2 linked regions of the Casimicrobium huifangae genome follow. The protein of the gene in region 1 interacts with the protein of each later gene in a pairwise test. Links are inferred from orthologs where the notes say so. Each region holds a gene or a part of one and is shown on either strand. Other genes may lie near its edges.

The links. Proteins that work in one complex are often made in the same cells at the same time.
Region 2: the proteins of FKL89_RS04425 (region 1) and mtgA interact in binary tests that used the Escherichia coli proteins (3 or more experiments, as listed by UniProt). The link is inferred for Casimicrobium huifangae from one-to-one orthologs.

What each region holds. Positions count from the first base shown.
Region 1 is NZ_CP041352.1:964,455-967,389, reverse strand. It holds FKL89_RS04425 (peptidoglycan D,D-transpeptidase FtsI family protein), read right to left. Parts: upstream 2,374-2,935; coding sequence 628-2,373; downstream 1-627. Other genes in the region: rsmH (16S rRNA (cytosine(1402)-N(4))-methyltransferase RsmH), read right to left, coding at 2,670-2,935; ftsL (cell division protein FtsL), read right to left, coding at 2,386-2,673; FKL89_RS04430 (UDP-N-acetylmuramoyl-L-alanyl-D-glutamate--2,6-diaminopimelate ligase), read right to left, coding at 1-631. UniProt on the Escherichia coli protein: Essential cell division protein that catalyzes cross-linking of the peptidoglycan cell wall at the division septum. Required for localization of FtsN.
Region 2 is NZ_CP041352.1:3,733,010-3,740,879, forward strand. The notes cover bases 2,132-5,032. They hold mtgA (monofunctional biosynthetic peptidoglycan transglycosylase), read right to left. Parts: upstream 3,986-5,032; coding sequence 3,278-3,985; downstream 2,132-3,277. Other genes in these bases: mgtE (magnesium transporter), read right to left, coding at 2,132-3,201; aroE (shikimate dehydrogenase), read right to left, coding at 4,003-4,857; FKL89_RS16855 (TonB family protein), read right to left, coding at 4,854-5,032. In the rest of the region: FKL89_RS16835 (tetratricopeptide repeat protein), read right to left, coding at 1-1,560; more of mgtE, read right to left, coding at 1,732-2,131; more of FKL89_RS16855, read right to left, coding at 5,033-5,780; FKL89_RS16860 (ribonuclease catalytic domain-containing protein), read right to left, coding at 5,790-7,664; FKL89_RS16865 (5'-nucleotidase), read right to left, coding at 7,671-7,870. UniProt on the Escherichia coli protein: Peptidoglycan polymerase that catalyzes glycan chain elongation from lipid-linked precursors. May play a role in peptidoglycan assembly during cell division in collaboration with other cell division proteins.

The DNA.
Region 1 (2,935 bases):
TACTGCCGTGGAAGTCCAGATGATCCTGGGTCAGGTTGGTGAAGATCGCAGCGTCAAAGCGCATGCCCTGCACTCGCCCAAGCTCCAAGGCGTGGGAGCTCACCTCCATCGCGACAGCTTCAGCACCGGCCTCGCGCAGATCGCGCAGGATAGTCTGCAAATGAACCGCATCCGGTGTGGTGTTGCTGGTCGGCCACTCGCGTTCGCCGAGTGTCACGCCCAAGGTGCCGATAGCGGCACAGCGCATGCCAAGCGCGCCATAGGCCTGCATCAGCCAGTTGGTGATGGACGTCTTGCCGTTGGTACCGGTGACGCCAAACACGCGCATCGCGGCGGCTGGATGCGCGTAGAACTCTCCGGCAATATGACCAAGCTGTGCGGCGAGATTGCTGATGCCCAGCACTCGCGCGTCGCTGATGGTGGCGTCGGCACCGGTAGCCTCTTGCAACACAGCCGCCGCCCCTGCGTCCAGTGCCGCCCGGATGAATTGACGACCGTCAACTCTGGACCCAGGGATCGCAACAAACACGTCGCCGGGCTTGATGCTGCGCGAATCAAGCGTCATGCGCTGGCGCGCAACCCCAAGGCGATCAAGTGCAGCAACGGCCGCCGAGGCTTCAACGATGGTCATGGCTGCCCCTCGCGGACAATCGCCACCTGGGTATCCACCGCCGTCGGAACGCCCGGCAGCGGCGCATCGTAAGGCACTTCCATCAGGCGCAGTGTTTGCCCCATGATGCTGCTGAATACCGGCGCCGCTACCTGACCGCCGTAGAAAATGCCACCGGCGGGCTCATCAATCATGACGGCGACCACGTAGCGCGGATTGCTGACTGGCGCCAGACCAACAAAGGACGCTACATAGCGGCCTTCCGAATAAATGGCGCCAGCCAGCTTCTTCGCAGTCCCGGTCTTGCCGGCAACGCGGTAGCCCGGTACCTGTGATAGCGGCGCGGTGCCTTCTTTCGACGTTGCCTTCTCAAGCATCGGCAACACCCAGCGCATCGTCTCCGGTGAATAGACCGGCACCTGCCGGGCAGCACCACCGTTTTTGAACAGCGTCACATCGACCAGCGAACCCTGATTGGCAAACACCGTGTAGGCGCGCGCCAGTTGCACCAGGTTGACCGACAGGCCATAGCCGTAGCTCATGGTGGCCTTTTCGATAGGCCGCCACGACTGCGGCGCACGCAGACGTCCGTGCGCTTCGCCCGGTACGCCCGTCTGCGGCGCGCGCCCGAAGCCTGCGCGCTGCAGATGACGCCACATCACCTCGTTCGGCAGCTTTTCCGCGATCTTGGCGGTACCGACGTTGCTCGATTTCTGGACGATCTCGGTGAGCGAGACGACGCCATTGCTGCCGATCGCGTGGGTGTCACGGATAGTGGCGCCGTTCAATGTGTAGGTGCTGCCCTGCATTGGAATCAAGGTGTCGGGTCGCACTGCACCCGTCTCGATCGCGGTCGACACAGTGAACGGTTTCATCGTGGAGCCGGGCTCGAACAGATCGGCCACCGCGCGATTGCGCAGACCGCCAGTGGCCGCCGCCGCGCGATCACCGGGTTTGGCCGTCGGGTAGTTGACCAACGCCAGAATTTCGCCAGAGCGTGCGTCAAGCACCACGGCAGCACCGCCCTTGGCCCGATGAGCATCTACGCCGCGTTTCAGCTCGCGAAAGGCGAGATGCTGCACGCGGGAGTCGAGCGCGAGCTGCAAATCACGCCCCTGCTGCGGCGCGCGCACGCTGCCGAGCTCTTCCACTACGCCGCCGCGACGGTCGATGGTCACTCGGCGTACACCGGGTTTGCCAGAGAGCCATTCGTTCTGCGCCAGTTCGATGCCTTCCTGACCTACGTCGTCGACGTTGGTGATCCCGAGCACCTGCCCGACCACTTCCTGTGACGGGTATTCGCGCTTGTATTCAGTCTGGATGGCAACGCCGGGAATCTTCAGCGCGGCAACGGCCTGTCCCTGCTCAGGGGTAACGCCGCGAGCGAGAAATACGAGATCGCGCTCGCTGTCGAGTTTGCGCTCGAGGTCCTTGGGCTTTAGCGCCAGCGCCTTCGCCAAAGCGGCGCGCTGGGCGTCTGAAATTTCAACCTGATCGGGAAAAGCGAACACACCGCGTGCCGGAACGCTGGAGGCAAGCACTGCCCCTTCGCGATCGAGCAGACGACCACGGTGTGCCGGTAATACGAGGTCGCGCGTGGTGCGGGCATCGCCGCGTCGCGTCAGGTCTTCGTGTTGCACGACCTGCAGATAAATGCCGCGGCCGGCAAGCACCGCAAAACCCGCCAGCAAACCGTAGGCGACCGCGCGCACACGCCAGACGGCGAATTGCGGTGTGCTTTTGGTGTTGGCGGTTCTGGCCATGCTGCCCACCACCTACTGCGCCGCGGCAGCGCTACTGCCACCGAGTTCGACCAGTTGTGTCCGTGCACCCTCCGGCAGGTCCATGCCGAGACGGTCACGCGCAGTGCGTTCGACAATGGTCGGTGTCGACAGTCGTGACTGCAGCAGGACCGCCCGATTGCGCTCCGACTCAAGCTGGTAGGCCAGGTCGCGGGCGCGATTGATCTCGATGGTGAGATGGCGCACGCGATACTGGCTGCTGACCAGTGCGAATGCGCTGATCCAGACCAGAATCGCCAGCACAATATTGGCTCGCGTCATGCGACCGTTCCAGCAAAGTCGCCAAGCTTTTCCGCCACGCGCAGACGCGCGCTGCGTGCACGCGGGTTAGCTGCGACCTCTTGCTCGGTGGGCGCGATGTCGCGCCCGACCAGTTTCATCGCGGCCGTGGATGTCTGCGCTGCCGGCAGGTGTCGCAGACGCGGGTCTTCGGGTGTGCGTCCGGCCTGCTCACGCATCCACAGCTTGACGATTCGGTCTTCGAGCGAGTGAAAGGTGATGACCGCAAGACGACCGCCGGGCG
Region 2 (7,870 bases), 2.8 Mb from region 1 along the record:
CGCCGGATAGTCGGGGAACGGCAGGCCGGGCAGACGAAGCAGAGATTCCGAATAGAAGCGTTCGTTGCCCACGGGCTCAAGCGCGGCGTAACTGACGTAGGTGTCAATCGCCGGCAGGCCACTGGTGCAGGGGTGCCCGAGCGTGTTCCACTGCACGCGTGCGAGCCGGGCGTGCGCGAGGTAGTAAGTGAGCGCCTCCATCCCGATCTCGGGATAGATCAGCAAGTCCAGCCCGGTGGCGGCGATGTGCTCACGGGCGACGGCGAGATCGAACGGCAGGCGGTGCAACGTGGCGCCTTGCGAGATTTTTTGCGCCAGTGAGTCATTGATCAGCGGCGGGATCTGGAAAAGGTGCAGATCAATATCGGCTTTCGCGAGCGCCGCGATCACGGCGTGCAGGGCGCGGCCAACGCTGTGGTTGTAGAGAAACTGCGAACAGACGCCAACGCGCGGCCTGCCACTCCGCCTTGCCTGATCGAGATGCGGTGCGACGAAGGCGAGCGACGGTGCCGCCGCCCGTAACGTCTGCGCCAGCTCGCCCAGCAGTGCGCGGTCATCATCGCGACCATGATACGAGAGGTAGAACGGCGTGTCGCCGAAGTCGTTGAGTGGATCGTCGAGTCGGACGCCGCTCTCGCGCAATCGCTGCAAATTGGCCACGAAGCTCGCCCGCGCTTCGTCGATCTGCGCTTCCGACTCGGGAATCACCGGCAACTGCGTGGCACGGCGGAAACGCAGGCCACCGTGGTCGCGCACGGCTAGCGCAGCCGCGTAGACACCCTGCGCCGCAACCGGGTTGGCGCTCTCGTTTTCGAGCAGCGCGAGATTCATGGTCAGCGTTGCGTTACCAGGGTCGGCCTGCAGGCCATTGCGATACGCGGCGCGCGCCGCATCGGCATTGCCTGCTGCTTCTTCCGCTTGCCCCAGGGCATTGCATAGCGGCGGCGAGGTCGGCAACCGTTTGACACTTGCGCGCGCCAACGTCAGCGCCTCGGCGCGCTCGCCCAGATCGGTGAGTACATCAACCAAGGTTGCACGCGCACCATCGTGGTCTGGCGCGCGCTTGATGCACTCGCGCAGCAGCGTCTGCGCGAGCGCCAGGTCACCGCGCTGGAACGCCGTCAGCGCGCGGTTGTAGCGGGCATCCACATGCGCGGGATCGATCTGCAAGGCGGCGGCGAACGACGCGTCGGCCGCTGCCAGCTCGCCGGCTCGCCGCAGCAACACGCCGAGGTTGTTCTGCGCGGCGGCGAATCCGGGTTTAAGGCGCAGCGCTGCCTGGTAGTCAGCAACGGCATCAGCGTCGCGGCCAAGCGCGGCAAGCACCAGCGCGCGATGGTAGTGGGCGTCGGCAACCGGCTGCGGCGAGATGGCGATCACGCGGTCGAGGCGCTCATGTGCAAGCTCGAGCTGCCCCGCCGTCCACGCGGCGACTCCGCCGTAATACAGCGCCGCCGGATGATCCGGCTCATCCGCCAGCACCTGCGCGTAGAGCGGCAAGGCATCGGCAGGGCAGCCTGCCTGATGCAACTGCACTGCCTGACGAAGGGTATCGTTCATCGTATGGCTGCTGTGCCAACGGGACTGTTCGGCACAGTATCTTTCTGCTGAAATGACGACCACATGCGGGATGAGGCGTTATTCTTGCGGAAGTCGACTTTTGCAAAAAATCGCCGCAAGCCCTTATCAACTGGTAATTTCATCCAAAAGCCGTTAGCCTGGGCAATCGCATCAACGCAACAAAATCAGCGTGGCCAGCCCGAGAAAAATGAAGAAGCCGCCGGTGTCAGTCACTGCCGTCAGCAGCACGCTGGAGCCCGCCGCCGGATCCTGGCCGCGACGGTAACGCCACATCGGAATCACCACGCCCATCACCGCCGCCAGCAGCAGGTTGAGCGTCATCGCCAGCGTCAGCACGAAGCCGAGCAGCAGGTTCTGCTCCATCAGGCCGATGACGAGACCAATCGCGCCGCCAAAGATCAAGCCATTGATGCCAGCCACGGCCATTTCCTTGTTGACCAGGCGGCGGAAGTGTTCGGTACCCACCTGTCCGAGCGCGATGGCACGCGCGATCATGGTCAGCGTCTGGTTGCCGGAATTGCCACCGATGCCGGCGACGATGGTCTGCAGCACCGCCAGCACCGCCAGCTTGGCGATCGAGCCCTGGAACAGATCGGTCGCCCGCGAAGCGACAAACGCCGTCAGCAGATTCAGCGCCAGCCACTGCCAGCGGTTCTGCACGCTTTTCCAGACGCTGGCGAAAATGTCCTCTTCCTCACGCAAGCCGGCCTGGGCACGCAAGTCTTCCTCGGCGCTTTCGCGCACGAAGTCGAGCACTTCGGCGACGGTGACGCGGCCCACCAGCACGCCGTGTGCGTCCACCACTGGCGCCGAGACAAGGTCATAGCGCTCGAACGCTGCTGCGGCGGAATCGGCATGATCGGTCGGCTCGAAGCGGATTTTCGGCTCGGTCATCACCTCGCTGACCAGCCGGTCTTCGTCGGTAACGAGAATCACGTTGGTGGGCAGCACGCCGAGCAGCTTGTCCTCGCGATCGACAACGAACACCTGATCGGTGTTGGCGGGCAGTTCGTCAAAGCGGCGCAGGTAGCGCATCACCACTTCCAGGGTGACGTCCGGCCGCACGTCGACCATCTCGAAATCCATCAGCGCGCCGACCATGTCCTCCTCGTAGGACATCGCCTGCCTTAGTTGCTCGCGCTCCTCCGGGTCGAGCGACTTCTTGACTGCTTCCACCACCTCACGCGGCAGATCGGGCGCCAGCTCGGCCAGCTCGTCGGTGTCGAGTGTGGCCGCTGCAGCGACCAGCTCGGGCGCGTCCATGCTGGCGATGAGGCTCTCGCGCACGGCGTCCGAGGTTTCGACCAGGATGTCGCCTTCACGCTCCGCCTTGACCAGATCCCAGACGAACAGGCGCTCATCAAGCGGCAGTGCCTCAAGGATGTGGGCGACGTCGGCGGGATGCAGGCCGTCCAGCGTCGACCGCAAATTGGCGAGCACGCCCTGCACGATCGGGTTCTGCGACGGGTTGTCGAGGGTATCGGCCAGGCTCTCGGCAAAACCGGACAGCAGCCGATACTGCCGGACCAGCAGGACAACGTCGGCTAGGGCTTCAGAGAGCGCATCATCCACGCTCGCGCTGCTTGCAACAGGCGACTCTTTTTCGAGAGCTTCAGGCATGGAGGGGGAACGTCCAAGGGGATGAGTGGCGCGATGCGATGGACAGGATTGTAGGGGCAAACATGACGGATATCCGTCAGTCCGGCAACTCGACTTGCGGCATCCGTGCGAGGATGATGCCGGTCTTTTTGCGCAGGCCCGGCGCGCCAAGGTTGCGCTCGTAGAAGCGCGGATTCGGGGCCATCGCAGCGAGCCTGGCAGCCTGCTCGGCCGACAGCTGCGCGGCGGAGACGCCGTAATAGCGCCGCGCGGCGGCCTCGGCGCCGAAGACACCATTGCCCCATTCGATCACGTTGAGGTAAAGCTCCAGGATGCGCTCCTTGTCGAGCATGTTTTCCAGCATCAGCGTGATGATCGCTTCCTGCCCCTTGCGCAGATAACTTTTCTCCGGCGACAGGAACAGATTTTTGGCTAGCTGCTGGGTAATGGTGGAGCCGCCGGCAACGGTACGGCCCTTGCTGCGGTTCTTCTCCAGCGCAAGCTGGATGCCGTCCCAATCGAAGCCCTCATGCTCCACAAACTTCGAGTCTTCGGCGGCGATCAGCGCGCGCTTCAGATTGCGGGAAATCTTTTCGTACGGGACCCACTGGTAACGCAACGTCGCGTCGGGCTTTTTGTCATGCAGTTCGCCCATGCGATAGGCCATGAACGCCGTCTCGCGCGGCGCGTGATCGGCATACCACCAGACCAGCAGTGCGAACCAGCCTTGCACGGCGATGAACAGCAGCGCCATGCCGATGCAGGCCGCTGCGATCATGCGGATCAGGGTTCGCAATGCCGCCATGATCCCGACAGCGCCGGCTACGAGGGCAAAAGCTCGGCGCGCAATTGCGCCATGACGGGCGCCGCAGGCGGTAACACGCCGCGCCACTGGACGTAGCTTTCTGCGGCCTGTTCAACCAGCATGCCCAGCCCGTCGCAGGTACGCGCCGCGCCGCGCTGCCCGGCCCACCGCAAAAACACGGTCGGCGCCTTGCCGTACATCATGTCATAGGCCAGCGCATCGGATGCAAAGATGGCAGCGTCTTGCGGCAAGGGCAACGCACCGCTAAGGCTTGCCGAGGTGGCGTTAATCACCACATCGAAGCGCTGTCCAGTCGCAACCAGCTGTTCGGCGGTCAATGCTGTCACGGGGTACTGCGCTGCATAGTGCCCCACCAGCTCCACTGCGGTAGCGTGGGTGCGGTTCACCACCACCAGCGCCTCGGGCTCGCGCAGCAACAGCGGCCCGATCACGCCACGTACGGCGCCGCCGGCGCCGAGCAGCAACACGCGCTTGCCCCGCAACGCCACCCCCTGATTGGTCTCGATGTCGCGCACCAAGCCTGCGCCATCAGTGTTGTCGCAATACCAGTGATCGCCGCGCCACATCAGGAAGTTGGCGGCACCTGCCTGCTGCGCGCGCAACGATGCCTCGCGCGCCACCGCGAAGGCATCAAGCTTGAACGGCACCGTGACATTGGCGCCAACGCCACCTTCATTGCGAAAGCGTTCCAGGTCGGCAGCAAATTCTCCCAGTGGACACAGCCGCGCCACGTAATCGATTTGTTGCCCGACACTGGCCGCAAACATGGCGTGGATGCGTGGACTCTTGCTGTGGGCAATCGGATTGCCAAACACCGCATAACGGCCGCTGGCGGGCAACGTAGTGGTCATGGGGCCTTCGGGAGCGAGCCTGCCGAGCTTTCCAGTTCGCCAGCGCGAGTAAAGCTCCAGGTTCGGGTGATGTAGAGAATGTCGGTGTCGCTGCGGATGTCTGGCGGGAACGGTGCGTAAGGCGCAGCCAGTTCGACGATTTTCAGCGCTGCAGCGTCAAGAATCTTCTTTCCTGAGCCACGATCAATCTCGATGGTTTCGATGCGGCCGTCCGCCTTGATGCCAACGGTCAATACCAGCGAACCGTAGAGCTTCTGCGTGCGTGCCACCTCGGGGTAGTTGGCGTTGCCGACGCGCTCCACCTTCTGCCGCCAGTCTTCGACGTAGCGGGCAAAGCGGTACTCGGTTGCGCGGGCACCGATGTGCTTTTTCTTGGGTCGCTGCTGGTAGCTGTCGAATTCACGGGCGATCTGGGCTTCCAGACGCTGCAATTCGAGCGCCTTGGCAGACAACTCACGGTAAGCATTGGCGGCATCGACCTTGTTCGATTCCTTGGCTTCGCGATCGGTATTGGTCTGGCTTCTGGATTTGAGCTGCTGCAACAGCTCGCGCGTCTGCCGTTCAAGCGCCTCCACCTGTTCGCGCGCGGCAGCGAGCTGGGTCTGCTGCGCATCCATTGCAGCCCGTGGCAGGGGTGAACTCAGTCTGCGCCTGGCATCGGTATTGCCACCGCCGTCAAGATTGGCTTGCGCCAGAAAATCGGATTGCGACGGCTTCGAGGTGGTTTTGGCGTTGACCAGCGACACCTCCAGCGGCGGAGATATCGCCGGCGCCTTGAACAGCTTCGGCAATTCAAAATGCATCGACAGCACAATCAGATGCACGCCGAGCGATGCCGCCAGCGTCCAGCGCAGCAACGGACTCATTCCCGGCGCCACCGAAACCGGCACCGGCGCGTTGATGACCTTGGCAGCGCGCTTCACAAAACCATTTTAGGCGGTAGTGTCCGTAGCGCTGGCGACCGATTCAACGTAGCGAACGTGCAGCGCGGGTTCGAACAGGTCCACCTCGGCAACCGCAAGCACCACCTGCGTGCCAGCCACCTGACTGGGCATGTCGTGGATGCGCTGGACAATCGGCAGGCGATCAAAACGCACCAGATTTTCGCGGATGACGCGGGCCGTGAGCTTTTCAATGCCCTCCTGCTGGATGAAGCGCAGGCACCAGTAAAACTCCATCTGCTGCTGAAACTCTGCGTACCCGGCATAGGTGGCATCAAAGTCCGCCACCGCAGCCAGCAACTCTGCGCTGCCGCGCTGGTAGGGCGCAGATTCACCGGCAATCAACGCCAGCAGCTGCCGCTGGTTGATGAGGTCCGAATAGCGCCGCAGCGGCGACGTCGCCCACAGGTAGTGCGGCACGTTGAGCCCCTCGTGGGCACCGGCTGCAGTAGACATCTTGGTCTTGCCAGCCGCCTGAACACGGAACATGCCCGCCCAGTGCTTGTCCGCCAGCATGCCCGCCCAGGTCACGTTGGCAAAAATCATCAGCTCCGACACCAGCGTATCGACCGGCGAACCGCGTTGCCGCACCGAAATCTCGATCCGGCAATCCGCAGCGTCGGGATCGCTCTGTACGGCGAAGTTGTAGTCGACGCGATTGACCGTCTGTTCGCCCCGGGCGGTAGCCAGTTTTTGTGCAAGCTGATGCAGCACTCGCAGCTCAGCTGCATGTTTCGATGCCAAGTCATGATCGTTAGCCGCGTCCAGCCACTGCAGTGTGTCAAGCGCGGCAATACGCAAATTGTCTGCAATGCGTACGCGCTCAAGGCGGGTTTCGGTAGCCGTAACGTTGAGGCCGGCATCCAGCGTTGCGTATAACGACAGCGCGGCAGGTGTCTTGCCCTGGTCAAGAGAAAACGCAGCCACCACGTCATCGGGCAGCATGGTGATCTTGTTGCCCGGCATATATACGGTGGACAACCGGTCGCGGGCAACGCGGTCCAGTGCACTGCCTATGGCAAGAGCAGCAGCGGGCGCCGCAATGTGGATACCGAGACGGTAGCTGCCATCACCCAACGCACTCAGCGAGAACGCATCGTCGATCTCGGTGGTGCTGTCGTCATCAATGCTGAACGCTGCCACGTCGGCAACCGGCAGATCCGGCTGTGCCGGGGCGGCCAGATCTGCCGGAAAGGCACTGCCCTTGGGAAATGTCGCCCGCAGGAAGCGGTCGTAATGCAACGCGTGCGTGGATGGGATCGCCTTTGCACGCGCCAGCAAATGCACCGGCGACATGCGGGCACGATCCGCCGCCGCCACCAGTGCCTTGTAGGCCAGCGACTGCTTGTCGGGCGCATGCAGCAACTGTGACCATTGACCGGCAATCTCCGGCGGCGCGTTACCAGCTGCCAACGCGATGACCCACGCCTCCATTTGTTCGGCCTCGCGGGCCTTGCGCTCAATGCTGGCCAGCGCCGCTTTCAGTGCATCCTCCGGTGCGCGCTTGTAGCGCCCCTTGCCGCGCTTGTAGAAATACATCGGCGCCTGCTGCAAGGCCAGCAGTGTGGCCGTCTGCTGGGTCTCGGTAGCTCCGGCACCGAAGTACTCTTTGGCCAGTTCGCCAAATGCAAATTCGTCGGCGCTTTCTGCACTCTGCCATAGCAGCATCATGTCAATGTCCGTCAGCTGGCTCTGGGCATCGCCCAGCAACTGCGCAGCACTCGGGGCTGCAAAGCGCAGCAGCGCATTGGACGATTTCACCTTGATGCGACGCCCACCGGGCAATTCGATCTGCGCGGCAGCGTCGGATTCGGACAGGATGGCGCCGGCCTTGATCTGGCCGTCGTCTTCAAATACAAGATTCATCAGGGTCTACTGCCTGTTCGTGATGCCGTGCGGAACGTGCCCGGCGGTGACCACCCGGCTGGCCGATTCCACATGGCGCCGCTGGTCGTCGAAAAAGATGTCGGCGCCGAAGGCGCGCAGGAATTCGGCCTTGTCGAGCCCGCCCAGAAAGAGCGCTTCGTCGATACGAATGCCCCAGTCACGCAGCGTGCGGATCACGCGCTCGT